Regions from separate parts of the Vibrio sp. M260121 genome, predicted to be linked through region 1. Evidence: predicted binding sites of a transcription regulator. Region 1 holds the regulator's gene; each other region holds the start of a gene.
What was found. Region 1 encodes PurR, which represses purine synthesis genes. Its sites were predicted from a motif close to TNANGNAAACGTTTNCNTNA; they were not measured.

Region 1 (10,700 bases):
TCTAGCGCTGGGAACAGAGGGTTAGAAATTGCTTTTGCCAGATTCTCTGACATGTATTCATTAGTATCGGTCGATGACATTCGCTTGTACCTTTGCCCCAAATTCGTTGATTGCTTTCCAGTCTGGCTGAACAGCTTGGTAGTCGGATTCTGAGTAACCCAGACGTACCGCCTGATCAACGACAATGCGAGCTAAATCAAAGTGATGAGTGTATGGGTGTTGTGCAAGGTAATCTCGCAGAACCACGCTCAAGTCGATTGGTGAGCCTTGATCTTTATGCGCTTTCAGCATGTCACCAATTCGCTCTGCCAACTCATCATTGACTTGTTGAAACTCTTCGTATTCTACTTCCATCGGAACTTGACCCGTTACCTCGTCATCACGCAGTACTAGGGCTTCATCACGAAGGTCAGAAAGCCTTTCCGCATCTGCATAAGTCAGATACCAAGGCGCATCGAAGTAATCTTTGACGGATTGACGCAGACGCGAGCTAAACGCACGGTTCTTATCCATATCAATGGCAGTACGGATAAACTTGTGTACGTGTCGGTCGTAACCAATCCAAAGGTCGATCGCTTGCTGACCCCAGCTTGTGATTCGGTCCAACTTCATTTGCAGACCAAACAAGGCTTCTTCGATGAACTCAAGCTCAGGATCGCCGTAAACAATTTCTTGAATATCTAGGATCTGAGTTTGCAGTTCATCACTGGCAGCTTGCAGTGTATCTTGAAGTTCACGCAACGTGCTAGACGTTTCTGACAGTAGCGCTTCACAGTTGTTGATCGCTTCACGCCAGTCTTTGTTAAGCAGATCAGCAATCTGTTGTTTTACAGACTGTTGTTGCTCATCCATCACACGTTGGTTAAGGTCGATTTGATCGAAGATCTCGCCTACAGAATATTTCAAAATTCCGTAAACGTTTTTCTTCCAGTGGCCCGGAGTGCCACCCTTTTGTGCCGCTTCAATCGCTTTTGCCATTTCATCCGCTACCATCGATAGCTGGATAGAAAGACGCAGTTTCGAGAACTCGCGATGACGCACGTAGTAGTCGGTAATTCCTATCGCTAATGGCGACAAGCGGTAAATGCTCGCTCCGTCAGTAATCTCACTGACAAAACGGCTCATCAGACGCTGCTTAACCATCTCGTTGATGGCATTGTTCGCACGGAAAGCCGAAGCTTCGCCGGTCTCATCAAAAAGTCGAGTGACGATGGCAAATGCGTCGTGCAATTCACCTTCACCCAATTCTTCATCGAACCTTTCATTACTTAGTACAGCGATGGCAATCAAAAATGCCAATCGCTCAGTGGTCAGGTTCAACGAGAAATCGTGCTGCTTAACCCAGCCAACCAACTCATCGATTGGTTGCTCTGCAGCATTGAGAGTCATCTCACTCATCGTTATTCCTGTTTATCGTTCTTCTTAGCCCACACGTGAATGTAGCGGCCTAATGAGAGGTATGGCTCTTGTCGACAAAGTTGTTTTTCTAGCGCCAACACATCTTCAAACTCGTAATCGCCCATGTATTGCATATTGCCTATGTAATCACTGAAGGAACGAATACCAGATTTGCCACAAATACTAAAACCAGAATCTTCTATCCATTGATAGACCTCTTCGGGTTTTAGGCCTTTCTGTGGCTGTAGTTTAAATCTTTTCCGGTGAGGCATGCCGTCTAAAATATGAGGAATGTTGCCACAAACCACATTTTTATAGACTAAGCCGTGGTGGTTATAGAACATAACCGAAGCAATGCCCCCCGGCTTGACCTGTTCCAAAACGGTCTCGAGTGCGGTTTTCGGGTCGACCAACCACTCCATGACGGCATGAAACATGACAAGGTCCACCTGCGTTTCCATATGGTCACCAATGGATTGGACAGGTGAATGAATCAGGCGATACTGCTCAAGCAAACCGTTTTTTTCAATATCCTGCTTTGCTAGTTGCAGCATTTCCGAAGATAGATCACATAAAGCGACATGATGTCCGAGCTGAGCAAGCTTTTGCGACAATTGTGCTAACCCACCACCCGCATCAAGGACTTGCAGGGCTTGATGGTCGGCGTCTAATTCACTTAGAATCTGTAGAAAATCTTCCCACACAATGATTTGGCGGATCTCCCCTTTATCGGAGCCGTAAATATTTTTTGCAAATTTGTGGGCGATATCGTCGAAATTGCGGTCTTCTGTCACTTCTGCTGAGTTATCATAACGGATTGTGCCGCTATTCTGTCACAAGGAAAGCAGGAATAAAGAGGGTTATCCTCATTTTTATTATCAATTGATGTTTTTTCGGACTATTTATGTATGTTTGAGCTGAAAAAAGTTATGTCAGCCTTGTTGATGCCTCTTCCGGCATTGTTAATCATAGGCTTGTTAGGTCTTGCTCTCATTAGTTTTACCACAAAACGTAAAACTGGCTGCTTTGTTGTTCTATTCTCTTTCGTCGGCATTTTTCTTGTTGCCTTCCAACCTGTTTCAACCAAGCTGTTAATGCCTCTTGAGCGCGAGTATAAAGCGTTTTTACCTGTTTCTGGTACCGTTGACTATGTCATGGTGCTCGGTAACGGACATGTGGTGGACAATGAGATCCCGCCCACTTCTCAATTAAGTCGCACAGCACTGATGCGACTCACCGAAGGCATTCGTATTTTGCGTATGTACCCAGGTGCAAAACTCATTCTGTCAGGCTACGCTGGCGGCTCTGAAATAAGCCATGCTCGTATGATGGCGAACGTTGCGCTTTCTCTTGGTGTGGCCAAATCCGATATCATTTTGTTGGAAGACGCGAAAGACACTTGGGAAGAAGCACGCCAAGCGGCAGCCTTCGTAAAACAAAAAGATATTGTGTTAGTGACTTCTGCTAGCCACATGAAACGTGCTTTGTATGAGTTCAACGCTGCGGGTATTAAACCCATCCCCGCACCAACGAACTTTATGGCGATTGATGATATCGAACAGCCATGGCAAAAGTACGCACCGAAAGCTCGTTACTTAGAGCAAACGGAATTGTACTGGCATGAGTATCTTGGCGGGTTATGGCAGAAACTGCGTGACAACGTAGGACAAACGCCAATGGTTGAGATAGAAGAGCCTGAAGTCGCACAACCTTAATTGCTGCCTAGCAAAAACGTTGTCGCTAATAAAGCTTATCGTTAGATTGTCTTTACAGAAATAACAGATACAAAAAAGGAGAGCCGATGCTCTCCTTTTTCTTTATTGCGATGATTTAGTCACCTGCAAACATGTAGCCTTCACCGTGAACGGTCACAAAGATTTGTGGGTTCTTTGGATCAAACTCCATCTTAGCGCGCATGCGTCGAATCAGTACATCGATAGTACGATCGTTTGGCGCATCCACTCGGTGGCTGATCATATTCAAAATACGCTCGCGGCTTAGTACCTGATTTGGGTACGAAGACAGTGCCACCAATAGCTCATATTCCGCTTTGGTTAGTTTCACTGGCTCACCGTTACGGCTTAGAGCACGACGTTGAATGTCAAACGTCCACTCACCGAAGCGCACAATGTGTTCTTCATTAGTGTCGTTCGCTGTCTTTTGCGAACCGCTACGTGCCGCTGAAATGCGCCACAGCAAGTTCTTAACGCGAACTAATAATTCCCTTAGTTCAAAAGGCTTTGTCACATAATCGTCTGCGCCCATTTCTAGGCCAACGATTTTGTCAATGCTATCCGTGCGTCCTGTCACTAATATGATGCCGATATCTGATTGGCTGCGTAATTCACGCGTAAGCATAAGGCCATCTTCGCCAGGCAAGTTAATATCCAACATGATCAGGTCTACATCGCCACTTTGAAGCACTTCGCGCATTTCTGCCCCGCTCTCTGCTTCACTAACTTTGTAGCCTTCATTTTGGAAATAGCCCGCAAGCTTACTACGAGTTACTACATCATCTTCTACGACTAATACGTGATAGCTCATTTACACCACTTTCTGTCTTTTTTATTTTCCAAGACGTATTCTATTCATAACTAGTAACATTTCTAGTCATAGATACATTAAAAAGCAAGATTTTGCGTTTTTATTGATTCAAAGCAAGCTTATTTACAGCCATTCATAAACGCGCATATTTTCCCATAATGGATAACAATTATAGTTACTGCTATTCATCTTAATTGTTTACACTTAGGGGATAACCATTTAGGAGCAAAAAAATGCAAGAAGTGAAAGCTTTTAACGAGAAACGCGCAGAAATCTATTGGTGGTTTTCTAGCCTGTTCGCAAAAGAACTGACAGAGAAAGAACTAGAAAGCTACCACAGTGTTGAAATTCGAAGCTTTTTGGCTGGCCTTGGTGAAAATGAGTCATTAAAACCAGCTGTGGATACCCTTGTTGATGCACTTAACCGTCTGCAGGATCGTGAAGACGCACAACTTGAGTTGGCAGCAGACTTTTGCGAGCTTTTCCTTAAGACAGAAAAGCACGGTGCACTGCCTTACGCCTCTATGTACATTGGCCAATCTGGCCTGCTAAACGATAAGCCAGCAGAAGAGATGGAAAAACTGATGGCAGAGTTTGGCGTGCAAGTTGATGAAAACCTGAAAGAGCCAGCTGACCACCTAGCGGTAGAGTTGGATTTCTTGGGTAATATGATTATTCGCTCTAACGAACTAGAGCAAGAAAAGCACATGGAAGAAGCGTTCGACAAGCAGAACGATTTCATCCAACAGCATCTTTTGACTTGGCTACCTCAGTTTGCTGCTAAATGTAAGCAGTTCGACGAATTTGGCTTCTATATTAGCGTTGCGCAACTATTAATTGCATTTTGTAAACTGGACAGCACCTACCTTCTTGGTGAATAATTGCCGCCTATTTTAGGGAGCCTGCTATTTAGGCTCCCTATTTTATTCGTTTAGTTTTAATCTGGCTTAGAGAATCCCAACCAATTTAGCCGTGAAAATGTGACCTCAAGGGCACAAAACAACCGCTGAAAATATTGCCAGCCTGCCCACATCAGTCTAAAATGTGAGCGCAAACGATTAAATATGATTTATATGTAAACCGCTGAAATATAGCGGTTTTTGTGTTTTCTTAACATGATTGCTGACTAATTCCTCACTTATAAAAGAAGGGAATATGAGTATCAGCAACAAATGTTGCTACAAATCTTTTTATACCGATTCGGAACAACCACTGCCAAATATCTCAGCAATGCCCTTTCTTGCAGTTGCTCGGTTTGTGCAAGACCCTAAGCGTATGGTTGTCTTCACTCACGGTATTCAGTAGCTCGATACAGGACATCATTTATGGCCACTATTAAAGACGTTGCTCGCTTAGCCGGCGTTTCTACCACAACGGTTTCGCACGTAATTAACAAAACTCGCTTTGTTGCAGAAGCAACCCAAGAAAAAGTAATGAAAGCGGTTGATGAACTAAATTACGCGCCAAGCGCCGTTGCTCGTAGCTTGAAGTGCAACTCTACTCGTACTATCGGTATGTTAGTTACTCAATCAACCAACCTATTCTTCTCTGAAGTCATCGATGGTGTTGAGAGTTACTGTTACCGTCAAGGTTACACTCTAATTCTTTGTAACACGGGCGGTATCTACGAGAAGCAACGTGACTACATCCGCATGCTAGCTGAGAAACGCGTAGATGGCATCCTAGTAATGTGTTCTGACTTGACGGAAGAGCTAAAAGAGATGTTAGACCGCCATTCTGACATTCCAAAAGTTGTGATGGACTGGGGCCCTGAGAGCTCGCAGGCAGATAAGATCATCGATAACTCGGAAGAAGGCGGCTACATCGCGACGAAATACCTGATCGATAACGGTCACACTGACATCGCATGTTTGAGCGGTCATTTTGAAAAAGCAGCGTGCCAAGAGCGTATCGCTGGTTACCGCCGAGCAATGGCGGAAGCAAACCTAACGGTTAACGAAGATTGGGTTCTTGAAGGTAACTTCGAATGTGATACTGCTGTACTGGCGGCAGATAACATCACAGCAATGGAAAAACGCCCAACAGCTGTCTTCTGTTTTAACGACACAATGGCGCTAGGCTTAATGAGCCGCTTGCAGCAAAACGGTATCAAAGTACCGGATGATGTATCCGTGATCGGTTACGACAACATTGAGCTTGCAGAATACTTTTCTCCACCGCTAACGACTATCCACCAACCAAAACGTCGTGTGGGTAAAAACGCATTTGAGATCCTTTTGGAACGCATCAAAGACAAAGAACACGAGAAACGTGTGTTCGAGATGCAACCAGAGATCGTTGTTCGCAACACGGTTAAGAAACTAAACTAACCTCATCTGCGAACTCATTTTATAAAGCGCTCTTATGGGCGCTTTTTTAATATCTAAAAATAACTTTCCCTTAATATTTCAGCTCAAGAATACAACCTTAAGCTTCGATAAGTTGCTGTTTTAATTAAGGTGTAGCCCATTTCCTACATCAAGCTTTTGTATGACAAGTAGATGCTCAGCAATATGAAACAAAACACATCAACTTAGCGCTATTAACTGAACCAAGATCACACTTTTGTGTTTGAAACGTGATGTTAATTCAATATACGAAGTATTCTCAAAGAGTCACGCACAGGGCAAACCATTCGAAAGGGTGGGACGCAAAGCCTCCGGCCTGAACCATCTTATTAGATGGAAGGTAGCGGGGTTACCGATGGCAAATATGCATTAAGTGAGTTTACCCTTTAATGACATTGTGTCTGCATGCATTTGCTAATCTCTCGGACCTGATTTTTGGTGGCGTAATATTAATTACACCGAGATAACACATCATGGATAAACCGATACTCAAAGACTCAATGAAGCTGTTTGAGGCACTTGGTAATATCAAGTCGCGTTCAATGTTTGGCGGCTTTGGGCTCTTCGCCGATGAAACGATGTTTGCACTAGTTGTGAACAATCAACTTCATATACGAGCTGACCAACAAACTTCATCTGACTTCGAGACTCAAGGACTAAAACCGTACGTCTACAAGAAACGTGGTTTCCCAGTCGTTACGAAATACTACGCTATTTCTGATGATCTATGGGATTCGACCGATCGCTTGATTGAAGTTGCAAAGCAATCTCTAGAGACTGCTAAGCAAGAGAAAAAACAACAAGCGAGCGCCAAACCTAACCGATTGAAAGACCTTCCTAATCTACGCCTTGCAACTGAACGTATGTTGAAGAAAGCAGGCATTGACTCTGTCGAGCAACTAGAAGAAGAAGGTGCCCTAAACGCTTACAAAGCAATCCAAGATACGCATGCCTCTACGGTAAGCCTTGAATTGTTGTGGGCGCTTGAAGGCGCTATCAACGGTACACATTGGAGCGTCGTACCTCAGTCTCGCCGGGAAGAGTTGATGAGTGCTCTCTCGTAGAGCAATCATTTCAGCATGACATTGAGTAAAAGCCGCAGTTTTCACACTGCGGTTTTTTTTTGAAATTTTTTCTTACTTCATTCTGTCTTATTATTTAAGAAGCCAAACGGAGCCATTGATATGAATAAGAAACTGATTTTAGGACTGATCCTACTCGCGACCATCATCTTTTTAGGTGTCAACTTCGGTCAATATTTAACGCTAGAAAACGCCAAAGCACAGCAACAAGCGTTAAACAGTTTCATTGACCAAAACTTCGTGTTTGCCGCCGCAACCTATTTCTTCGCTTACATTGCTATCACCGCTTTTTCTATTCCTGGTGCTGCGGTTGTAACGCTTCTTGGTGCAGCCTTATTTGGTTTTTGGACGAGTTTATTGTTGGTGTCTTTTGCCAGCACAATCGGCGCAACCATTGCGTTTTTAAGCAGCCGTTACCTGTTGCGTGAATGGGTACAAAGCAAGTTTGGTAATAAGTTGAATGCCATTAACCAAGGTGTAGAAAAAGACGGTGCTTTTTACCTCTTCTCACTACGTTTAATTCCGGTATTTCCGTTTTTCTTGATCAACTTGTTGATGGGTCTGACACCAATGTCAGTCGCACGATTCTACCTAACCAGCCAAATCGGTATGTTGCCAGGCACTGCCGTCTACTTAAATGCAGGTACACAGCTCGCCACTATCGACAGTCTTTCAGGAATTGTGTCACCTACCGTATTAGCGTCGTTTGCTCTGCTCGGCTTGTTCCCAATCATCGCAAAATGGGTTATGAATAAAGTTCGCCCAGCCCAAGTTCAAAACGGAAATGCTTAATGAAGATATACATCGCTAAAAATCCTGCAGAAGCTCATATCGTCTGTGAGCTTCTCAAAACCGAACAGATAGCTTGTGAAGTAAGAGGTGAGGGAATGTTCGGCTTAAAGGGTGAGTTGCCGTTTAGCGATGATACAGACCCGTATGTTTGGCTTTTACATCCGGAGCAGAAACTAAAAGCATCTGCCATTGTTGAAGATTATCGTCAACAAGCGGAATTGACTTATCAAGACTGGCAGTGCCCACAGTGTTCAGAACAAAACGAAGGTCAGTTTGGTGCGTGTTGGCAATGTGGATATCAAATAGGGGAGCCATAACGGCTCCCCTACTCTTTTGCTCTCTTCGATAAATGCGTTAAGCCGCTAGACTCTGCTGCTTAATAAACTCGATGGAATGTTGGTTAAAGTCATCGGGCCTTTCTACATTGCACACATGTCCACAATCTGGTATTTCTCTCAGTACGCTCAACTTATGCACCGCGACCATTTCTTTCACTGGCTTGATGAACATGTAATCTCGGTCACCCATCAAATACAGCGTCGGAATAGGTAATTCACGATCTTTGAAATATCTCATCAATGGGTTCACATCTGCCGCCAAAGTAAACCAACGCTTAAATTCTTTTTGGCATAGCTTCTTGGCTTCGCGAATAAACAAGTGCCTTGATTCACGCTGGTTCTTCTGCGGCATAACGATATAAGCAAACAACTTGTACAGCCACATGTAAGGAAGGATGTGTTTACCAAGGTTCCCCAATTTCACCAGTATCTGTGAGCGAGTATTTAAACGAGTGACTGCGCCACCCAGCACCATTGAGCGAACACGGTCTGAAGCCAGTTCAGCCAAGTTACGCACAATAATAGTACCCAAGGACATACCGACAAAGTGTGCTGATTGGATCTTAAGGTGATCCAACACTTTTAAAATATCCTGAGTAACAGCGGTAAAGGTATAGCGACTAGTAATCAGTTCTTTCAACAGTTGATTGGACTTTCCGTGACCTCGAAGATCGATGAGCAACAAATTGAAATGCTGCTTATACGCTTTGATTTGCTTAAACCAGATCGAAGAACTGCCACCAGCACCATGTACGAAAACAACCCACTCATTACTGGTAGGGTGCAAATAGGTTTTGTGGAAAAGAAGTGGCTGAGTCATGTATCAGTACGAAAAACACTTTTTGTGAAAGGGAATGGATAAATGCTACCACACTCCATAAGGGTAAGATAATAAAGGCACCTCATTCGGTGCCTTTCGTTACACTTTTTAAAGATTTTGCGTCAATTTAACGCAGCTCTATACAGTTGCAAATACTCTTCTGCCGCTTTTCGCCAACAAAAGTCTTTTTGCATAGCATGAAGTTGTACACGTCTCACTTCTGTCACATTTTGTGCGTAAAGCAGAAGTGCCCTCAACATTGTCAGTAATAGACCCTGCGGCGTTGGTTCATGGAAAACGAAACCCGTTGCATCGGCTGGATCTACATCGTAGTCATTCACGCTGTCTTTCAAGCCACCTACCCCACGAACGATTGGCAAAGTGCCATACGCCATGCTGTAGATTTGGTTCAAACCACACGGCTCGAATTCAGAAGGCATTAGGAAGAAATCCGATCCTGCCTCAACCAAGTGTGCTAATTCGTTATCGTACGCTTCAACGAAGACAAACTTATCCGCAAATTGCGCTGCTACATCTCGTAACTGCGCCGCGAGAATAGGATCGCCCGTGCCAACCACAACTAGCTGAACATCGTGTTTTAGAAAGTCTGCCAACGCAGGCAATAGATAGTGCACACCTTTTTGCTGTGTTAGGCGGCACACCATACCAAACATGGCGCAATCTGATGCTTCAAGTCCCAGCTTTTCTTGCATTGCTTTTTTACATGCGTTCTTACCACGAACCATACTTTGACGATTGGCTTTATAGTTAAGCGGCAAGTTTGAATCAGTTTCTGGATTCCACGCGCTGTAATCACATCCATTAAGGATGCCCACCAAATCATTGGCACGTTGCTGAAACTCCCACGCCATACCGTGGCTTCCAAGCTCAGTTTTCAGTTCTTCGGCATAAGTAGGACTAACAGCATTGATTTTATCTGCGTTCATTACCCCTGCTTTCAGCATAGTAATGTGCGTTGCACTTACTGCAGCATCTGGCACATTTCGGCTATGGAATTCTGGCAGACATTGAACGTCGTCATAGCTAAACACGCCTTTGAACACCGCATTATGGATTGAAATAACACTTCGAGTGTTAGCAAAGAACGCATCGTGACCGTAACGATGTTTTAGCAGAAAGGGGACTAAGCCTGTGTGCCAGTCATTGGCATGAACAATATCAGGCTGGAAGCCAAGCTTTGGTAGCATGTCTAAACAAGCCGCACTAAAAAACGCGAAACGCTCGCCGTTATCCGTGTAGGCTTGGTTGTTTTCCGCGTACATAGACGGACGATTAAAATAAGGAGGACAATCAATCAAATAAACCTGATTATCCCCAAGCGTTAGCTTAAGGACACGGTAAGCGGTGTGAGGCCAAC
Region 2 (10,700 bases), on a different contig from region 1:
ATTTAGCAATATTGCTGATGATGACTTGATTCAGCGAAATGAATCCGACCTTTATGGTGCCGTTGTTAGCCTGTGGCATCATATCAATGAAAAGAAACCAGAAGACATTTCTGTCAGGGTATTCAACCCAACTGTCAGCCGCCAAGGTTGGCAATCAACACACACTATTGTTGAAATTGTTGTTCCGGACAGCCCGTTTTTGGTGGATTCCATCAAGATGGCGTTAACGCGACTTGACCTTGTTTCTCACTTGATGCTCAACAACCCAACGCAACTAGAACGCGATAAGAAAGGGCAAGTGACGGACGTAAATGGCGAGGACGGAGTTCTTCAATCTCTATTCCACATCGAAGTAGATCGTTTAACCAGTAAAGATGAAATGCAAGCGCTGAAAAATGAACTGCTAACCATTTTATCAGACACGCGCTTAGTCGTTGATGACTGGAAGCAAATGGTTGAAAAACTTAAGATCGTTACCAACGACCTTGAGAAGAATAAAGATCGTGTTTCAATGAAAACGGATCGTTTAGATGAAACGATCGAATACCTACGCTGGTTAGGGGATCATAACTTCACCTTCATGGGCTATAAGGAATATGATCTTGTTAGTGTCAATGGTGACACTGAACTCCAGCCGGTCAAAGAGAAAGGCCTTGGCATGTTTGCTGATGAAAGTCGCGTTCGCAGCATCAAGCTTTCTGAACTGTCAGACTCTGCGCGTCTTGAAGCGAAAAAACCTTACGCGCTGATCATCACTAAGGGCAACCAAGCATCTCGTATTCACCGCCCAGCGTACACTGACTACATTGGCGTTAAGAAATTCGACAAGAATGGCAAAGTGATTGGTGAGCACCGTTTCACAGGTCTTTACACTTCTGCGGTATACAACCAAGCCGTACAAAGCATTCCTCTGATCCGCGAGAAAGTGGACCGCATTCTAGAAGCGAGTGGCTACCGTAATGGATCGTACTCCTACAAAGCACTGCACAACATTCTAGAAAACTACCCACGTGATGAACTGCTTCAAGCTCGCGAAGAAGAGCTACTAGAAGTTGGGACGGGCGTCGTACAAATGCAAGATCGTGACTTGTTACGTCTATTTGTTCGTAAAGACCCGTTTGGTCGTTTCTTCAGCTGCATGGTTTATGTGACAAAAGACCGTTACAACACCGAGCTTCGCCGTCAAACACAACGCATTCTTAAGCAGTACTTTGGCTGTGAGCAAGAAGTTGAATTTACTACCTTCTTCTCAGAGAGCCCGCTGGCGAGAACCCATTATATTGTTCGTGTAGACAATAACAACATTGATGTAGACGTGAAAAAGATTGAGCAGAACTTAATGGAAGTATCGACTTCATGGGATGATCGCCTAAAAGAATCCATCATTGCTAATTTCGGTGAAAGCAAAGGTCTTCCGCTTTCGAAAGAGTACATGAGCGCATTCCCACGTTCATACAAAGAAGACATGATGCCAGGTTCTGCAGTTGCAGATATCGAACGTCTAGAAGCGTTAAGCGATGACAACAAACTCGGCATGCTGTTCTACCGTCCGCAAGAAGAAGCGGCAGAATCGAAGGCGGTCCGTTTAAAGCTATACCACCGTGACGAGCCGATTCACTTATCCGACGTGATGCCAATGTTGGAAAACCTAGGCTTACGTGTGATCGGCGAATCACCATATGAGATCGAAACCAACAATGGTCAAACGTTCTGGATCCTTGATTTCTCAATGCTGCATAAGAGCGACAAAACCGTTGATCTTCGTGAAGCTCGCGATCGTTTCCAGCAAGCATTTGCTGCGATTTGGGCAGGTAATTTAGAGAGTGATGGCTTCAACCGCTTGTTGCTAGGCGCTTCACTGTCTGGTCGTGAAATTTCTATTCTTCGTGCATACGCTCGCTACATGCGCCAAGTTGGCTTCCCATTCAGTCAACAATACATTGAAGATACCCTTAGCCATTACCCTGACTTAGCAAGAGGTCTGGTGAATCTATTTGCTAAGCGATTCGATCCAAAACACAAGGGCAGTGAGAAAGGTCAGAACGATCTCATTAAGAAGATTACTGAAGAATTGGATCGTGTGGAAAGCTTGGATGATGATCGTATTATCCGTCGCTACATGGAAATGATCACAGCAACGCTTCGTACTAACTACTACCAGTTGGACGAAGATAAGCAGCCAAAACCTTGGTTATCATTGAAGATGAAGCCAAGCGAAATACCAGATATTCCTCAACCTGTACCTGCATTTGAAATCTTCGTATACGCACCGGATATCGAGGGTGTACACCTACGTGGCGGTAAAGTCGCACGTGGTGGTCTGCGTTGGTCGGACCGTCAAGAAGACTTCCGTACTGAGATTCTTGGACTAGTTAAAGCACAGCAAGTTAAGAACACAGTTATTGTCCCTGTGGGTGCAAAAGGTGGCTTCGTATGTAAACGTCAGCACACTCTAACTAACCGTGATGACATCTTTGCTGAAGGTCAGCGTTGTTACAAACGCTTCATTCGCGCGCTTCTTGATGTTTCCGATAACATCATCGAAGGTGAAGTTATTCCGCCGAAAAGTGTTGTGCGTCACGATGAAGACGACCCATACTTGGTTGTCGCAGCCGATAAAGGTACAGCGACGTTCTCTGATTTGGCAAACTCTGTATCGGACGAGTACAGCTTCTGGCTAGGTGATGCGTTTGCATCAGGCGGGTCTAACGGATACGACCACAAAGCAATGGGTATCACTGCGAAAGGTGGTTGGGAGTCGGTGAAACGCCATTTCCGTGAGATGGGCATCAACTGTCAAACCACTGACTTCACAGCAATTGGTGTTGGTGATATGGCAGGGGACGTGTTTGGTAACGGCATGCTGCTATCTAAGCATATTCGTCTGCAAGCTGCGTTTAACCACATGCACATCTTCATTGATCCAAATCCAGACTCAGCCACCAGCTGGGAAGAGCGTAATCGCTTGTTTAATCTACCACGATCAAGCTGGGAAGATTACAACGCCGAGTTGATCTCTCAGGGCGGTGGCATTTTCTCACGACGTTCTAAATCGATCCAACTAACGCCAGAAATCCAAAAAATGTTGGGCACGAAGAAAGCGTCTCTAGCGCCAAACGATCTGATTAAGATGATCCTGCAAATGGAAGTGGATCTGCTTTGGAATGGTGGTATCGGTACTTACGTTAAAGCTTCTAGCGAGACACACACCGATGTTGGCGACCGTGCAAATGACGTACTCCGTATCGATGGACGTGATTTAAAAGCGAAAGTCGTTGGTGAAGGCGGTAACTTGGGTATGACTCAGCTTGGTCGTATCGAGTACGCAACCACTGGTGGTCGTGTAAATACCGACTTTGTTGACAATGTTGGCGGTGTAGACTGCTCGGACAACGAAGTGAACATTAAGATCTTCTTGAATGGTTTAGTATCGAATGGCGATCTAACGGTTAAACAACGCAACCAGATTCTTGAATCGATGGAAGACGAAGTGGGCGAAATCGTATTGGACGATGCATACCGTCAATCTGAGTCTATTTCGGTGACTGAACAGCAAGGTGTTGGCATCGTTAAAGAGCAAATCCGCTTTATCCATACAATGGAGAAAGCAGGGTACTTGGATCGTGCTCTTGAGTACATTCCAGACGATGAAACCTTGATTGAGCGAGAGAAACAAGGTCTTGGTCTGACACGTCCTGAACTTTCAGTACTCGTAGCTTACGGTAAGATGGTTCTGAAAGAGCAATTGGTTGCTGACGAAATCGCAAATGACGAATTCCATGGAAAACAACTGGTTGCTTACTTCCCAAGTGAGTTACGCCGTAACTACAAAGATCAAATGGTAAACCACCCGCTGCGTGCTGAAATTATCGCAACAGCGCTGGCAAACCAAATGGTTAATGAAATGGGCTGTAACTTCGTGACTCGTCTTCAAGAAGAGACGGGGGCGAGTGTGGTTGATATTGCGAACGCTTACAGCGCGACGCGTGAAATCTTCGAACTGGAAGATATTCTTAAGCAAACCCGTGCACTTGATAACGTTGCAACTGCAGAAGCACAGTATGAGATCATGTTTTATGTACGTCGCGCATTGCGCCGTATCTCTCGTTGGTTACTTCGCAATCGCAGCGGTAAGAGCACAGTAACTGAGCTCGTGGCGCTATATAAAGACGATGTTCACACTATTACTGAAACGCTAGACACTATGCTAGTTGCATCAGAAGTGGAAGAGCATAACGAACTTGCTCGGAAATGGATTGAGCGTGGAGTAGAAGAGAAACTTGCGCACCACGTAGCTCGTCTCTCTAGCTTACAATCAGCACTGGATATTTCGACAGTAGCAAGCGAAACGGGTAAAACGGTTGAGCAAGCCTCGAAGCTTTACTTCAATCTTGGTGACCGTTTATCACTTCACTGGTTCTTGAAACAGATCAATAGCCAAGCGGTTGATAATAACTGGCAAGCTCTTGCTCGTGCAGCATTCCGTGAAGATCTTGATTGGCAACAACGCCAACTGACGGCTCAAGTTCTAACTTGTGGTTGCTCAACAGAAGATCTAGACGTGATGCAAGCACTCGAAGATTGGATGACAACGAATGAGCTGTCATTGCATCGTTGGGAGAGTATCTTGAATGAATTCAAAGTTGGTTCCGTCCATGAATTCGCCAAGTTCTCTGTAGCACTTCGAGAATTGGTTCTACTTAATCTGAATTGTTCTTCGAACGAATAGCGCAAGTGACTTTGACAAAGGCCTCGCAATAGCGGGGCTAATTATATGGTCCGCCTCACTCTCAAGCCCTACGCTTAGAGTAGGCTCTCAGAACGAGGTGAACCATATGTCTACTCTGATACAAAAAATAGCACCTAGTTGCTTTGGGGCTTTTAAGGATAATCTGGCGCGGATATCATCGTGGAGCGGGGAAGTTAATGTTCCCAACGAGGACTCCGAATACATTAGCGCAAACCAACTCCGTTATTACTAAAATTGTAGTTGCAATAACGGGGCGGACCATACATTTTTATGTTTAAACCATTAAAATTCATCACAAATAGTGACACTGTAACGTTAATTTTAAGTTTTCATGACGTGAAATCGTTTGCTTTTAATGAAAAAGCTAACAATTTTGTATAGGAGATCTGGCGCTAATTAACTGTTTTTATGAGCAAAACTAAAATGAGACGTACTATTTTGCTGAATTCACTCATTTTCATTGAATTGCATTGAAAAACAGTAAATAATATTGACCCGTTTACACGGGGCTTTTTTCTTTCGGAGGCACAATGCTTTACCGTCTAGCCAGAACTGGCTTTTTCCAACTTGATGCCGAAAAGGCACATGATCTTGCAATCAAAAACTTCCAACGCTTTAACGGCACTCCTCTCGATCTTTTCTATCGTCAACAATTACCAAATCGTCCAGTAGAATGCATGGGGCTTACATTCCGCAACCCAGTGGGCCTTGCTGCTGGTTTGGACAAAAACGGTGAATGCATCGAAGCGTTCGACGCTATGGGCTTTGGTTTTGTCGAAGTTGGTACTGTTACGCCTCGTCCGCAACCAGGTAATGACAAGCCACGTTTGTTCCGCCTAGTTGAAGCGGAAGGTATCATCAACCGCATGGGCTTTAACAACCTAGGTGTGGATCATCTGGTTGAGAATGTGAAAAAGGCAAAATACAACTGTGTTCTTGGTATCAACATTGGTAAGAATAAAGACACACCAATTGAGAACGGGGCAGAGGACTACCTGATTTGTATGGAAAAAGTGTACGAGTACGCCGGTTACATCGCCGTGAACATTTCGTCACCAAATACACCAGGACTTCGTTCGCTTCAGTACGGTGAAGCGCTAGATGAACTGCTATCTGAACTCAAAGCGAAACAAGCTGAACTTGCAGAGAAACACGGTAAGTACGTACCACTTGCGCTAAAAATTGCACCGGATTTGAGCGATGACGAAATCAGCCAGATTTGTGAGTCTCTAATTAAGAGCAATATCGATGGCGTAATTGCCACAAACACAACGTTGGATCGTACAGTCGTTGAAGGTATGAAACATGCACATGAAGCGGGTGGCCTAAGTGGACGTCCGGTTCAATCTCGCTCAACAGAGGTTGTTCGTAAACTTCACCAAGAACTTGGCGATAAACTTCCGATCATTGGTGTCGGTGGTGTTGACTCTTACGTTGCTGCGAAAGAGAAAATGATGGCTGGCGCTCAACTTGTTCAAGTTTATACAGGTTTCATCTACCACGGCCCAGGTCTCGTACGCGATATTGTTAAAAATCTATAGTACAATCGCTAAATCGTTGAGAAATAGACGCTTGTTACTAAAAAAAGAGGAATTCGTTTCCTCTTTTTTTTTGTCCGTTCGTTTGTAAAATTTAAAAATCATGAGTAGGTAATTAAGCGTCTTACCTCTTATTACTGTTTAACTAGTCACAAGAGAACGGAATAATGCTTAAACCCAGCGACAAATGGAATTGGTATTTTGACGAGCAGAAAGCTTGCCTAATGCTGGATTTAGGGGAGGAGATGATTTTCCAAACCAATCTATGCCGTAAGCTGTTGGTCAATTGTGCCTTCTCAGACAATGAATTCACCGTTGATGACGCAAGCGCGTTCCAAACGTACAACGAACGAATCCGTTGTCTCGACATCAACGAATACCGTCAAGCCGAACTTACGCTTTATTGCGTAGCCGCGAAACGCTTTCACAAGCCAGTCCAGCCAAAGAGCTGGTTCTTCGATGCCCAATGCGATGGACACGAGCCAGAAGAAGGGGATATGGTCTTCCTAACAAACCGATATTCAGAAGGTGTGTTCGTCGTCCTAGAGCCAGGTGAAACATCAAGCCTGTGTGCTTATGTTGGACAGGAAGAGTTCCTACTAGACGGCAACAAAACGCTCCAGTTTGGTCAACCGATTAAAGTAATGCATGATCGCATGGTCTGTGCTAATCACTTATTCATGATGGCACCGATGGCGATGGTGGGTTAATTTCCTTTTGATTTTTTCTTTAATTTCGTTCCTTTGTTTGCATTAATCGACCGTACTAGGTCGATTTTTTTTGCCTAGAATTTTCCAAATCTCTCCTAATACACGCTCCAAACTCACCCTTAGGTGAGGGGATTTCGTATCTCATATATGAAGCAGCTCACTTTTATTTCACTTTTTTCATTTTAGCGTTTCCTTAAATTAGGCAACTTGGCGCCTAATATTTCACCTTTTATTCCCCTATATATTCATTTTGTAAGTAAATTACACACATAGGGTGGGTTTGGTATAGACCAAACTTACAGTAAATAAGCATTCACTTCTTCTATAGGGCTTGTTTTTATTAGGTAGTGAAAAAGAGACTTATTTCTTAATGAAAGGTGTTGTGTTTTGACTTTCAGCAGGAAGGGTTGGTGATGGATTGCGCTAACAAATCGAAAAAGCCTTTAAAAACGAGGCATTGATCGTAAAGTCAGGTATAATCAAAGCCATTTTTTATCGACGAAAGAACACTATGAATCAATATCTCGCGGTAACTTCAAATGGCATGGAAAACTTGCTTGTTGAAGAACTGACTAAACTAGGCATTGAAAACGCCAAACCAGTACAGGCTGGCGTAAAATTTAAAGCAACGAATGAACAGATTTACCGTTGCTGTTTGTGGAGCCGCTTGGCGTCTCGATTTGTACGTGTTTTATCGGAGTTTACCTGTAACGACGACATGGACCTTTACCTGTCAACGTCTGCAATCAACTGGGTAAACCAATTCCATAGCTCAAAGCGCTTTGTGGTTGACTTCAATGGCACTAACCGCGAAATCCGCAACAGCCAATATGGTGCAATGAAAGTAAAAGATGGCATCGTAGACTGCTTTGAGAAGAAAGGACTTCCTCGTCCAAATATCAGCAAAGAGCGTCCAGATATCCGTGTTCATGTCCGTCTACACAAAGATAAGGCAATCCTTGGTGTGGACATGGTGGGTAGTGGTCTTCATCAACGTGGCTACCGTCCAGAATCTGGTCGAGCTCCGCTGCGTGAAACACTAGCAGCAGCTATCGTAATGCGTTGTGGCTGGAATGGTTCTCAACCACTTCTAGATCCAATGTGTGGTTCTGGTACGTTGCTGATTGAAGCGGCAATGATGGCAGCGAACATGGCACCTGGCGTTAAGCGCAAACAGTGGGGCTTTGAAGCACTAGAAGACTTTGAACCAGAGCTTTGGGCAGAGATTAAATCAGAGGCAAATGTACAAGCTCGACGTGGTGTCAAAAAAGTTGACGCTAAGTTTTTCGGCTTCGATAACGACCCGAAAGTACTGAAGGTTGCACAAGACAACGCTCGTAGAGCTGGCGTGGAAGAGCTGATTACATTTGCACAAGGTGATGCAGCAACTATTACTCGTCCAGCTGGTTTCGAAGCCGGCGTTATCGTTTCTAACCCGCCTTATGGTGAGCGTCTTGGTACTGAGCCGGGTCTGATTGCCCTATACACAGCATTTGGTGGCCAACTAAAAGCAGAGTTTGGCGGTTGTAAAGCGTCTATCTTCTCTAGTTCAGATGAGCTACTAAGCTGTCTGCGTATGCGTGCGGACAAACAGTTCAAATTGAATAATGGTGCGTTACCGTGTCACCAAAAGAACTACAGCATTGCAGAACGCAGCGCTGACGAAGTGAAAGGCGCGGACACTAGCGTTCAAATCGCACCTGACTTCTCAAACCGTTTGAAGAAAAACATTGGTAAGATCGGTAAATGGGCTCGTAAAGAGAAGCTGGACTGTTACCGTATCTATGATGCAGACCTTCCAGAATACAACGTAGCGATCGACGTTTATGGCGATCAAATCGTGATTCAAGAATACGCGGCACCTAAGAACATCCCTGAGGAAAAAGCTAAGCGTCGTTTGACGGACATTATCCGTGCAACAATTCAGGTAACAGGCGTAGAAGCGAACAAAGTTGTATTGAAAGTTCGTGAGAAGCAGAAAGGCCGCAGCCAATATCAAAAACTAGGTCAAGTTTCAGAGACACTTGAAGTGAACGAGTATGGCGTGAAGCTGATCGTAAACCTTCACGATTACCTAGACACTGGCTTGTTCTTGGATCATAAGATCACTCGTCGTCGTCTTGGCGAAATGGCACAGGGTAAAGATTTCCTTAACCTGTTTGCTTACACTGGTAGTGCAACAGTGCACGCAGCCGTTGGTGGTGCTCGTTCTACAACTACAGTAGATATGTCTAACACGTACCTCAATTGGGCGAAAGACAACATGCAGCTAAACGGTTGTGTTGGTCGCCAGCATCGTTTTGAGCAAGCTGACTGTCTCCAGTGGCTTGAGAATGCCAAAGGTGAATACGATCTTATCTTTATTGATCCACCGACGTTCTCTAACTCTAAACGCATGGAAACCTCGTTCGATGTGCAACGCGACCACATTAAGCTTATGACAAACCTTAAGCGTCTGTTGCGTGTTGGCGGTACGATTGTTTTCTCGAACAACAAACGTCACTTCAAGATGGACGAAGCAGGGCTTGCAGAACTGGGCTTGAAAGCGCAGAACATTTCTTCTCAAACTCTGCCTTTGGATTTCTCTCGTAACAAACAGATTCACAACTGCTGGCTGGTTACTCACGCAGAATAGGGACGGAACAGTAAAAGGATGTTGAACGTGCTAACACTTTACAGCACTGAAGGATGCCATCTCTGTGAGATGGCGTTTGACCTCGTTGGTCAGATTGGCCTCGCCGAACAAACTCACATCGTCGACATTACGTTCGACGATGTTCTCTTTTCTCGTTACGGCGTCACGATTCCCGTATTAAAATATCAAGATTCTGAGTTGAACTGGCCGTTTGACTTAGAACAACTCACACATTGGTTGGATAATAATGGCATTACTTACCATTCATAACGCGCAACTTGCATTTGGTGACCACCCATTGCTAGATAAAGCAGAGTTCGCTCTTCAAGAAAACGAACGCGTTTGTTTAGTTGGTCGTAACGGTGCAGGTAAGTCCACGTTAATGAAAGTGCTTGCCGGCGACATTTTGTTGGACGATGGCAAGATTCAAATCACTCAAGACGTAGTTGTTTCTCGACTTGAACAAGATCCACCACGCAATCAAGAGGGTACGGTTTACGAATACGTATCTGGCGGTTTAGCTGAAATCGGCGAACAGCTGAAGATCTACCATGATCTTCTCGATCTTGTAGCTCAGGACCCAAGTGAAAAGAACATTAATCGTCTTGCTAAAATTCAAGAACAGTTGGATCACCTAAATGCTTGGCGCTTTGATGACCGTGTCAAGAACGTTCTGGGCGCTTTAAAGCTAAGTCCAGAAACCAAACTGACGGACTTGTCTGGTGGTTGGCAACGCAAAGCCGCTCTGGCTCGTGCACTTGTTTGTGACCCTGATGTACTGCTTCTTGATGAGCCTACTAACCACCTTGATGTTACAACCATCGAATGGTTAGAGAACTTCTTAAAAGACTTCAAAGGCTCAATCATCTTTATTTCTCACGACCGTGCGTTCATCAAATCGATGGCGACACGCATCGTTGACTTAGATCGCGGTCAATTGGCTTCTTTCCCTGGTAATTATGATCAGTACCTGAATGACAAAGAAGAGATGCTTCGTGTTGAAGAAATGCAAAATGCAGAGTTCGACAAAAAGTTAGCTCAAGAAGAAGTATGGATTCGTCAAGGGA
Region 3 (10,700 bases), on a different contig from region 1:
TTAAGAGCAATCGTAACGAAGTAAGGAAAGAATATGTCTGAAATGACTCCTCGCGAAATCGTTCATGAACTGAACCGCCACATTATTGGTCAAGACAAAGCAAAACGTTCGGTTGCGATTGCACTACGTAACCGTTGGCGTCGTATGCAGCTTGAAGAAAGCTTGCGTGTTGAAGTAACACCAAAGAACATTCTAATGATTGGTCCTACTGGTGTAGGTAAAACTGAGATCGCACGTCGTCTTGCTAAACTGGCAAATGCACCATTCATTAAAGTCGAAGCAACTAAATTCACTGAAGTGGGTTATGTAGGTAAAGAAGTGGAAACCATCATCCGCGATCTTACTGATGTTGCCGTGAAGATGACTCACCAACAAGCGATGGAAAAAGTAAAATTCCGCGCCGAAGAGCAAGCGGAGGAGCGTATTCTTGATGCTCTACTGCCGCCAGCTCGCGATGCTTGGGGTCAATCTGAGCAAAAAGAAGACACATCGAACACGCGTCAAATCTTCCGCAAGAAACTGCGTGAAGGCCAGCTAGATGACAAAGAAATCGAGATCGACGTAGCTGCACCGCAAATGGGTGTTGAGATCATGGCGCCTCCTGGTATGGAAGAAATGACCAACCAGTTACAAGGCATGTTCCAAAACCTAGCCGGTGACACCAAGAAGAAGCGTAAGCTGAAAATCAAAGACGCAATGAAAGCGTTGGCAGAAGAAGAAGCTGCGAAACTGGTTAACCAAGAAGAACTGAAAGAGTCTGCAATCTTCAACGTAGAGAACAACGGCATCGTATTCATCGACGAAATCGACAAGATTTGTAAGCGTGGTGAAAGCTCTGGTCCAGACGTATCTCGTGAAGGTGTTCAGCGTGACCTACTACCGCTAATCGAAGGTAGCACGGTATCAACGAAGCACGGTATGGTGAAAACTGACCACATCCTATTTGTGGCATCTGGCGCATTCCAAGTAGCGAAGCCTTCTGATCTGATCCCAGAACTACAAGGTCGTCTACCAATCCGTGTAGAACTTGAAGCGCTAAGCAGCAACGATTTTAAACGCATCCTAACCGAGCCAAAAGCATCTCTGACAGAGCAATACATTGCGCTGATGAAAACAGAGAACGTGGATGTAGAATTCACTGAAGACGGCATCACGCAAATCGCGGAAGCGGCATGGACGGTAAACGAAACCACTGAGAACATTGGTGCGCGTCGTCTACACACTGTGATGGAGCGTCTAATGGATGAGATTTCTTACGACGCGACTGAAAAAGCCGGTGAGAAATTCGTCATTAACGCGGCATACGTAAAAGACCGCCTAGGCGATACGATTGAAGATGAAGATCTAAGCCGCTTTATTCTTTAATAACGCTCTATAGAGTCCAAAGCCCAGAACGATGCTTCTGGGCTTTTTCGTTCAGAATAACGGTGACTTTAAGAGGTTCTAAACAAAAAGAGTTCGTCATCCTAACGAGCTCAAGCGAGACTATGGATCGAGTAGCAACGCACTCCAACTCTTCATCCTTCACTTCAACCCAGAGCACAAACGGACAGTAGATTCTGAATCACCTCGTCCCTCGTTGTTCAGAATGACAATTACTTTAGCAAGCTCTAAACAAAAAGAGTTCGTCATCCTAGCGAGCTCCAGCGAGACTAAGGATCTAATAACAACTCACTCCAACCCTTCATCCTTCACCTCAACTCACAGCACAAACGGACCGTAGATTCTGAATCACCTCGCCCCTCGTTGTTCATAATGACAATTACTTTAGCAAGCTCTAAACAAAAAGAATTCTTCATTCTAGTGAGCTCCAGCGAGACTAAGGATCTAGTAACAACGCACTCAAACTCTTCGTCTTTCACTTCAACCTAGAGCACAAACGGACAGTAGATTCTGAATCACCTCGTTCCTCGTTGTTCAGAATGACAATTACTTGAGCAAGCTCTAAACCCAAAGAGTTCGTCATCCTAGCGAGCTCAAGCGAGACTAAGGATCTAATAACAACGTGCGCCTTACCCTTCTCTTTCCCCCAAAGCGCCATTTTATTACCTCAAATATGGAAACTGTGTTCCTTCTCCGTAAGCCTTTGACTCTTAATTGAGTTGTTTCAGGTCAATAGCGTAATGGGCGCTTTGTGCTTATACTGGGCACATTGGTTACTAGCACGAAATATCCATGAAACAATCATTGCAGATCTGGCTTGAAGCCGCTCGCCCAAAAACATTACCCCTCGCACTGGTGTCTATTTTGACCGGTAGCGTACTCGCCTACTCTGCGGGTCACTTCTCGCTGACGATTGCCATTATGGCGTTTGTCACGGCAACCCTACTGCAAATTTTGTCGAACCTTGCGAACGACTACGGCGATGCAGTGCAAGGCACGGATAACGACAACCGTTTAGGCCCTCAGCGCGCAATGCAGTCTGGCGCGGTCACAGCGCAGCAAATGAAAGTCGCGATCATCTTCAACATTATTCTGACGGCAATTGCTGGCTTAACTCTGGTGTTTTATGCACTGAGCTCTTTTGAGAGCATCATTACCTTTATCGGCTTAGGCATACTTGCCATTATCGCGGCGATTGCTTACACCATGGGTAGCAAGCCTTACGGTTACGTCGGCTTAGGCGACCTGTCCGTTTTCATCTTCTTTGGTTTACTTGGTGTCTCTGGTACCTACTTCCTGCATACCGGTCATGTGGATGCGACATTGTTCTTACCTGCATTGGGCTGCGGTTTGTTAGCGGTAGCAGTGCTGAACATCAACAATATGCGTGACATCGAGAACGACAGCGAATGTGGTAAGCGCACCATGGCTGTTCGACTTGGCCAACGCAAAGCAAAGCAATACCACTTCATTTTACTTGGCGGTGCACTATTGGCTTTCGCGGCTTACCTGCTTATTCAAGACAAGCCAGTGTGGATTAGCCTGCCCTTCTTGATCAGCATTTACGTGGTGGCTCATCACGGTAAAGCGGTTTGGGATACCGAAAAGCCAGCACAAATCGCACCTATGATGCCTGTTGTTGTGAAATGCTCACTGGTCACTAACGTTTTATTTGCAACAATTGTGGTAGCTCAAACTCTGATGAGTTAAAAAAGGATTGTCATTGCATTGACTTAATGCCTAGATATACTCAAAGACAACAGTTTCTGTTTAGAAAGGTACGCTATGGAATACAATACCTCAGCACTCTGTGATATCTATCTTGATCAGGTAGATGTAGTTGAACCAATGTTCAGTAACTTTGGCGGCCGAGCGTCATTTGCCGGGCAAGTGACGACAGTTAAGTGCTTTGAAGACAACGCACTGATCCGCGAAACGTTAGAACAAGATGGTATCGGACGAGTATTGTTGATTGATGGTGGCGGTTCCCTACGCAGAGCCTTAATCGATGCAGAAATCGCAACGCTTGCAGAAGAAAACGAATGGGAAGGAATTGTCGTTTACGGTTGCGTCCGTGAAGTGGACGAGCTGGAAGACATGAATCTTGGCATTCAAGCACTCGCGTCTATCCCTGTTGGGGCAGCAAACCAAGGTATCGGTGAAATCGACGTACCAGTGAACTTCGGTGGCGTTAGCTTCCTACCTGAAGATTACATCTATGCAGACAGCACCGGCATCATTCTTTCTCCTGAGCCTCTAAATGTAGATTTAGAGCTCGATGAAGAAGACGAAGGTGAGGAAGGTTAAACTAACCTCACTCCTTTATTAGCAACGAGCCAGTCGCTAAAAACCCATCGCCAAATACGCAAACACCCGCCGAAGCGGGTGTTTTTGATTCTGGATACTTAAGTGGATTATTCCACTTCGTCCATCTTGCCAAGTAGTGCACGAATGCGCTCTTGCCACTGTGCGTGTTCTTGTTGAGCTTGCTGAGATTTTTGCTCTAGCTCTTCACGCTGAGAACGAAGCTCGTTTGCTTCTGTTTCAAGCTTCACTTTATCTTCTTTCAGCTCTTCGACTTCCATCTGAAGAAGAGTGATTGTGTCAACTGCAGTTTGAATTTTCGATTCTAGTTGTTCTAGTACTTCAAAAGACATCTTGGCCTACCTATTGTTATTCCGTTGGGACGATGCGCGAGCATTCGCTTGCACCTTACCTATGAGGTTCATTCTACTCAGCGTAGCGACGAGAAACACTTACTATATTCGATATTTTGCATCATTCGGTTAAAAAATCGGCGCAATCTCACTAAACGCTGACTTTTCTTATCATCGAAGCATTTTTGCGCAATGCATTTTCCCATCACTACCCCATAAACTCACCCAAGTATTGATCAAATTCAACTTAGTTAAAGTAAAAGCTCAGCAAAAAGGCAAACGTTTAACTGACGATGTGATAAAATCGCCGCGCAAATTATTCTTCCCTCTTGTTACTTGGAGACATCATGAAACGCGATTTAGCAATGGCATTTTCCCGTGTTACTGAAGGTGCCGCTTTGGCTGGTTACAAATGGCTTGGCCGTGGCGACAAAAACGCAGCGGACGGTGCTGCAGTTGAAGTGATGCGCACCCTGCTGAACAAAACAGACATCAGTGGTGAAATCGTTATTGGTGAAGGTGAAATCGATGATGCACCAATGCTGTACATCGGTGAGCAAGTGGGTATAGGTGGCGACGAAGTTGATATCGCTGTAGACCCAATCGAAGGCACACGCATGACCGCTATGGGCCAATCTAACGCCCTAGCAGTATTAGCTGCGGGTGAGAAAGGCAGCTTCCTTAAAGCACCAGACATGTACATGGAAAAACTGGTTGTTGGTCCAGGTGCAAAAGGCGTTATCGACCTAGGTAAGCCACTTAAAGAAAACCTAGAAAACGTAGCAAAAGCACTGAACAAGCCTCTTGATACGCTAGTCGTTATTACGCTTGCGAAGCCTCGTCACGATAAAGTGATCGCAGAGATGCAAGCAATGGGCGTTCGCGTATTCGCTGTGCCAGACGGTGATGTAGCTGCTTCAATCCTAACTTGTATGCCAGATAGCGAAGTAGACATGATGTACTGCATCGGCGGCGCACCAGAAGGCGTAGTATCTGCAGCAGTAATTCGCGCACTAGACGGTGACATGCATGGTCGTCTTCTTCCTCGTCATGAAGTAAAAGGCGATACGGAAGAAAACCGCATCTATGGCTCAGCTGAACTACAACGCTGTGAAGAGATGGGTGTAAAAGCGAATGTTGTATTGAAGATGGAAGACATGGCGCGCAGCGACAACGTAGTCTTCTCTGCAACGGGTATTACTAAAGGTGACCTACTAGAAGGCATCTCTCGCCAAGGCAATATCGCAACAACAGAAACCCTATTGATTCGCGGTCGCTGCCGTACTATTCGCCGCATCAAGTCTACGCACTACCTAGAGCGTAAAGACCCTGAAGTGCGCGATATCATTCTTTAAGCAGTATTCGAGGCTCCCACTCACTCTGAGTTGGAGCCTTTCTTTTCTGGTAAGTCATTTAAACTTCGTTTTTAATCGCGAGACTGAGAATCTAATTCCAGCAAGCTCTTAAGCTTTATTCCTCCTCCAGACCACAGAAACAAAGGATAATAGATTCTGAATCACACTCGTTCCTCGTTGTTCAGAATGACGACTACTTTAACAAGCTATAAACCAAAAGAGTTCGTCATCCTAGCAAGCTCAAGCGAGACTAAGGATCTAGTAGCAGCGCCCCCCAAACTCTTCCTCATTCACCTTAAATCACCGCACAAACGGACAATAGATTCTGAATCACACTCGTTCCTCGTTGTTCAGAATGACGATTACTTTAACAAGCTACAAACCAAAAGAGTTCGTCATCCTAGCGAGCTCAAGCGAGACTAAGGATCTAGTAACAGCGCCCCCAAACTCTTCTTCATTCACCTTAAATCACAGCACAAACGGATAATAGATTCTGAATCACACTCGTTCCTCGGTGTTCAGAATGACGATTACTTAAACAAGCCATAAACCAAAAGAGTTCGTCATCCTAGCGAGCTCAAGCGAGACTAAGGATCTAGTAACAGCGCCCCCAAACTCTTCTTCATTCACCTTAAATCACAGCACAAACGGACAATAGATTCTGCATCATGCCCGTTCCTCGATGTTCAGAATGACGATTACTTAAACAAGCTATAAACCAAAAGAGTTCGTCATCCTAGCGAGCTCAAGCGAGACTAAGGATCTAGTAACAGCGCCCCCAAACTCTCCCTCATTCACCTTAAATCACAGCACAAACGGACAATAGATTCTGAATCACACTCGTTCCTTGTTGTTTAGAATGACGACATATACCCAACAAATTCACACACAAATTAAGTCAACACTTTTCTTTACTAACCCTATCGCGCATAATATGTACTGACGTATAAATGGTGGGTATATGAAGACCGTAGATAGGATTTTGCAAATCGTTAAGCGTGATGGCTCTGTCACAGCGAAACAACTCTCTTCTGAACTGGGTATGACAACCATGGGTGCGCGTCAGCACTTACAAGGTTTGGAAGATGACGGCATCCTGTCGATTCATGATGTAAAAGTCAAAGTTGGTCGCCCAACCCGTCATTGGTCCCTTACGCAAAAAGGTCATGAGCAATTTGCTGATCGCCACGGCGAACTGACCATTCAGTTTATTGAAGCGGTAGAGCACATCTTCGGAAAAGACGGATTGGAGAAAGTCACATCTGAGCGTGAGAAACTCACCTTACAAAACTACCAACAGCATCTTGAGCAGTGTGACTCTCTAGAGAGCAAACTAAAGACATTGGTTACTCTGCGTGAACAAGAAGGCTACATGGCAGAATTAGAGAAAGATGAGCATGGGTTTATTCTCATCGAAAACCACTGCCCTATTTGCAAAGCCGCGACTCGCTGCCCAAGCTTGTGCCAATCTGAGCTCAACGTCTTCCAGTCACTTCTCGGCAGTGACACCAAAATAGAGCGAGCTGAGCACATCATCAGTGGCCAGCGTCGCTGCGTGTACCGCATTCAAGCCTAGTATTTCGACTCTCTTCCACTTTATTATGAATATACGCTCTTATTAATGAGACGATGCTGTCATTCCTTCTATCTCCGTTTCCGCATGGATTAAGCTTTTATTAATTAGGAGCAACGTCCAATGGATTTGGAGATAGCCATGCCAAGCACCCACAAACCACAAGTTTTGCCCTCATTCGATGAAATGGTAAAAATGGCAGAACGCGATCCCGAAGCCTTTGAGCAGTTTCGTCATAATATGGCAAAAGAGATGATAGAAGGTGCCTCAGAGCAGATGCAGCCAAGGTTATGGGCGCAACAAAGCCACATAGATAGAGTCATCCACAACTGCAAGAACCCCAACCACACCAATGTTGTGTTGATGAATGAACTACAAAAACAGGTGGTGAAATTTAGAGAGGCATTGCAGGGAGAAACTACCTCAACTAAAAAAGCCGATGTGGTTGAGTTGAGAGCGTTTAAAGGTAGGGATGATTTTTACTAAAACTCATTGGATAAATCGAGAAAGTCAGGATTCGTTTTTCTTACTAAATCTAACTTCCACTCTCGCTTCCATTGTTTCAGCTGCTTTTCTCGGTTTATGGCAGTTGCCATATCTTCGAACAACTCAAAATAAACGAGCTTGTGAACGTGATATTTCTTGGTAAAACCTTCAATGACTCCATTTTTATGCTGCCATATTCTTTGTGCTAGTTGGCTGGTAACACCAATATAGAGAACAGAGTTATTTTTTGAAGTTAAGATGTAAACGCAAGGTGTTTTGTCGATGGTTCATTCTCCTTAATGACTTGTTTTTAGTTTCCTATTGTGACCCGCCAGCAAAGTAAGCTTACTTCAAACTCGAAGTACTCGGTGAGTAGATTCTGAATCACGCTCGTCCCTCGCTGTTCAGAATGACAGTTAATTTAACTTACTATTAAATAAAAGAAACCCGTCATTCTAGCGAGCGCCAGCGAGACTAAGAATCTACGTCCAACGAGTCCAATATCCAAGGAGCTTATTTCGGCTCTGGGCCGTAGTCGTTCTGACCTGCAGTACCTTTCAAGAAACCACACTCAACCAGAATCCACAGGCCACAAATCAGAGAAATCGAAGCGATCATCATTTGCGGTGTCGATGGGTCTTGTGCTGCAGGATTCGTCATCGGCGTTGCAACTCGGCCAATGATCAATGGGATGTTTAACGCCAACCAGTAAATAGACTTATTACGGTCATGCCAGCGCTTAGTGGTGATCGCCAAATCTGGGATAAGAAGAATTAATAGGAAGATAGGCAGAAGAATATAAGAGAACGCAGGGAATAACTTACTGATGCCAGCACCAAAGCCCAAGATCATGATGTAGTAAATGATATTCCACATCCAGTAAGTTTTACGGCCTATACGACCTTGGAAAGAAAACAGTAATTCTTTAATCGACATCGAAACACTCAACATATTGAAAGTGCGACAACTCCTTGGCCGCACTAAGTAAATCTAGTGTGTCTAATTTACCACCTTCTGGAAGCAATCAATATCCATATCTCGAACATTAACGGTCAAACTGCGTACGTGACTCGCTTGTTCTTGCAGTACTACCATCAGTGCTCTTGATAATTCCCGCTTCTGTTCTGGGCTTCTTCCTGTTAGCAAATCAAAGTTGATATGAATAAAATCCACACTATCGCCCTCTTCCCCGACCAGCCAATTGTGGCAACGAAGTGCACGAGATTTGACGGACGCCAGCTCGAACAAACCACTATCTAAAGTCACTTTATGTAAGTCTTCTAATAGGCCTTGAACATTCACACGCTCATCGACCGAGTTGGAATATTCTAAAACTAAGTTTGGCATTTTGATTCCTTTCTTATTACGGCTAACTTTTAGCCCGTAGTAATACCAATCTAAGGCGCATTTTCCGAGGAATGAACTATCATTCTGTCTACGCGATCACCAATCGATTGCTTTTGACAAAATGGATATACCCAAGTGACCTCAAGATACAGGGTCCAGAGCGTTGTCATTGATTCCCTGTTTACCGAAAAAGCAAGCTAGGAAAACAACGCAGCATCGGTTCAATGACACGCTCCCGAAGGGCGAGCTGCCTTGGTCTGCATACTTTGTTAACAATTTTTAATTTAGAACCACTAGATCTTCAAATTGTTGCCTCGCCTGCAAACCAAGCCATTCTCGCTGAACCTAGCATCTCGAGGTTACTTGGGTATAGAACAAATGCAGCACCGATCAGATGAAGAAAGCCGAATAAGACATGACGCCAATCATGATCTGTTCACATTATTCTGTTATATTCCTACGTAGATTTTTTACATTAATAGACTATTTACATTAAAGATAAGGGAGATATTCCTATGCGTCGTCCTGTAGTGATGGGTAACTGGAAACTAAACGGTAGCAAAGCAATGGTAACTGAGCTACTAACAGGTATTAACGCTGAGCTTGAAGGCGTTGAAGGTGTAGACGTAGCAGTAGCTCCACCAGCTCTTTACATCGATCTAGCTGAGCGCGTAATCGCTGAAGGCGGTAACAAAGTTATCCTAGGTGCACAAAACACAGACCTAAACAACAGCGGTGCTTTCACTGGCGACATGTCTCCAGAAATGCTGAAAGACTTCGGTGCTTCTCACATCATCATCGGTCACTCAGAGCGTCGTGAATACCACAACGAATCTGACGAGTTCATCGCTAAGAAATTCAACTTCCTAAAAGAAAACGGTCTAACGCCTGTTTTCTGTATCGGTGAATCTGAAGCTCAAAACGAAGCTGGCGAAACTGAAGCAGTATGTGCACGTCAAATCAACGCAGTTATCGACACCTACGGTGTTGAAGCTCTAAACGGCGCAATCATCGCTTACGAACCAATCTGGGCTATCGGTACTGGTAAAGCAGCAACAGCTGAAGATGCACAACGCATCCACGCTTCTATCCGCGCACTAATCGCAGCGAAAGACGAAGCAGTTGCAGCACAAGTAATCATCCAATACGGCGGTTCTGTTAAGCCAGAAAACGCTGAAGCTTACTTCTCACAACCAGACATCGACGGTGCTCTAGTTGGCGGTGCTTCTCTAGACGCTAAGAGCTTCGTAGCTATCGCTAAAGCAGCGGCAGCAGCTAAAGCTTAATTTCGCTTTTTACTAAGAAGAAATAACAAAGGGATGCATCACGCATCCCTTTTTGTTTACTTACGATCTAGTGAGTCCTGTCATTCCGAGGAGCCTAAGCGACATCAGGAATCTACTCTCCGCACGCACCCAAATCAAACCAGAAAAACAACAGAATCCCGTCATTCCAAGGAGCCCAAGCGACATCAGGAATCTACTAACCGCACGCCCCAAATCAAACCTGCAAAACAACAGACATAACCTATAAGAATCCCGTCATTCCGAGGAGCCTAAGCGACATCAGGAGTCGACTCACCCCACGCCCCAACTCAAAGTACCCAAACAACAGACATACCCAAAAGACATCCGTCATTCCGAGGAGTCTAAGCGACATCAGGAATCTACTCACAACACGCGCTAAACTCAAAACAACGACAAACCACTTACATCAAACAAAGAACCCAATCGCACTTCCGATTATTCCTACTCAATTCCATCCAACCAACGAACTCTATTCACTTACCCTGCTCTCAAGATTTACTATTGACCTACGCTTGTTCAAGGAGGAGCAATCGACATGACAACACCAATATCAGACATCGCCAATGTGATTCACCATGGTGGGAAACATACC

Region 2: the regulator PurR is predicted to act here: its motif matches at 5,085-5,104, upstream of pyrD (quinone-dependent dihydroorotate dehydrogenase).
Region 3: the regulator PurR is predicted to act here: its motif matches at 4,312-4,331, upstream of glpX (class II fructose-bisphosphatase).

What each region holds. Positions count from the first base shown of each region.
Region 1 covers NZ_JATABF010000004.1:102,790-113,489, forward strand. Annotated here, with positions in the region: gene mukE (chromosome partition protein MukE) at 1-80, opposite strand, end outside; gene mukF (chromosome partition protein MukF) at 61-1,398, opposite strand; gene cmoM (tRNA uridine 5-oxyacetic acid(34) methyltransferase CmoM) at 1,401-2,192, opposite strand; gene elyC (envelope biogenesis factor ElyC) at 2,307-3,113, shown strand; gene torR (two-component system response regulator TorR) at 3,229-3,942, opposite strand; gene torD (molecular chaperone TorD) at 4,176-4,823, shown strand; gene QTO06_RS04185 (hypothetical protein) at 5,098-5,247, shown strand; gene purR (HTH-type transcriptional repressor PurR) at 5,268-6,272, shown strand; cyclic di-GMP riboswitch class I at 6,558-6,647, shown strand; gene QTO06_RS04195 (TfoX/Sxy family DNA transformation protein) at 6,764-7,354, shown strand; gene QTO06_RS04200 (TVP38/TMEM64 family protein) at 7,475-8,164, shown strand; gene QTO06_RS04205 (putative signal transducing protein) at 8,164-8,481, shown strand; gene QTO06_RS04210 (alpha/beta fold hydrolase) at 8,519-9,322, opposite strand; gene glgA (glycogen synthase GlgA) at 9,445-10,700, opposite strand, start outside.
Region 2 covers NZ_JATABF010000013.1:63,907-74,606, reverse strand. Annotated here, with positions in the region: gene QTO06_RS09830 (NAD-glutamate dehydrogenase) at 1-4,729, shown strand, start outside; gene pyrD (quinone-dependent dihydroorotate dehydrogenase) at 5,281-6,291, shown strand; gene QTO06_RS09820 (cell division protein ZapC) at 6,456-6,998, shown strand; gene rlmKL (bifunctional 23S rRNA (guanine(2069)-N(7))-methyltransferase RlmK/23S rRNA (guanine(2445)-N(2))-methyltransferase RlmL) at 7,510-9,633, shown strand; gene QTO06_RS09810 (glutaredoxin family protein) at 9,652-9,903, shown strand; gene QTO06_RS09805 (ABC transporter ATP-binding protein) at 9,881-10,700, shown strand, end outside.
Region 3 covers NZ_JATABF010000008.1:97,302-108,001, forward strand. Annotated here, with positions in the region: gene hslV (ATP-dependent protease subunit HslV) at 1-4, shown strand, start outside; gene hslU (HslU--HslV peptidase ATPase subunit) at 34-1,365, shown strand; gene QTO06_RS07180 (1,4-dihydroxy-2-naphthoate polyprenyltransferase) at 2,176-3,093, shown strand; gene rraA (ribonuclease E activity regulator RraA) at 3,169-3,690, shown strand; gene zapB (cell division protein ZapB) at 3,798-4,040, opposite strand; gene glpX (class II fructose-bisphosphatase) at 4,388-5,395, shown strand; gene QTO06_RS07200 (helix-turn-helix transcriptional regulator) at 6,357-6,971, shown strand; gene QTO06_RS07205 (DUF3135 domain-containing protein) at 7,092-7,454, shown strand; gene QTO06_RS07210 (GIY-YIG nuclease family protein) at 7,451-7,738, opposite strand; gene QTO06_RS07215 (DUF805 domain-containing protein) at 7,968-8,390, opposite strand; gene QTO06_RS07220 (5-carboxymethyl-2-hydroxymuconate Delta-isomerase) at 8,454-8,801, opposite strand; gene tpiA (triose-phosphate isomerase) at 9,317-10,087, shown strand; gene QTO06_RS07230 (MBL fold metallo-hydrolase) at 10,644-10,700, shown strand, end outside.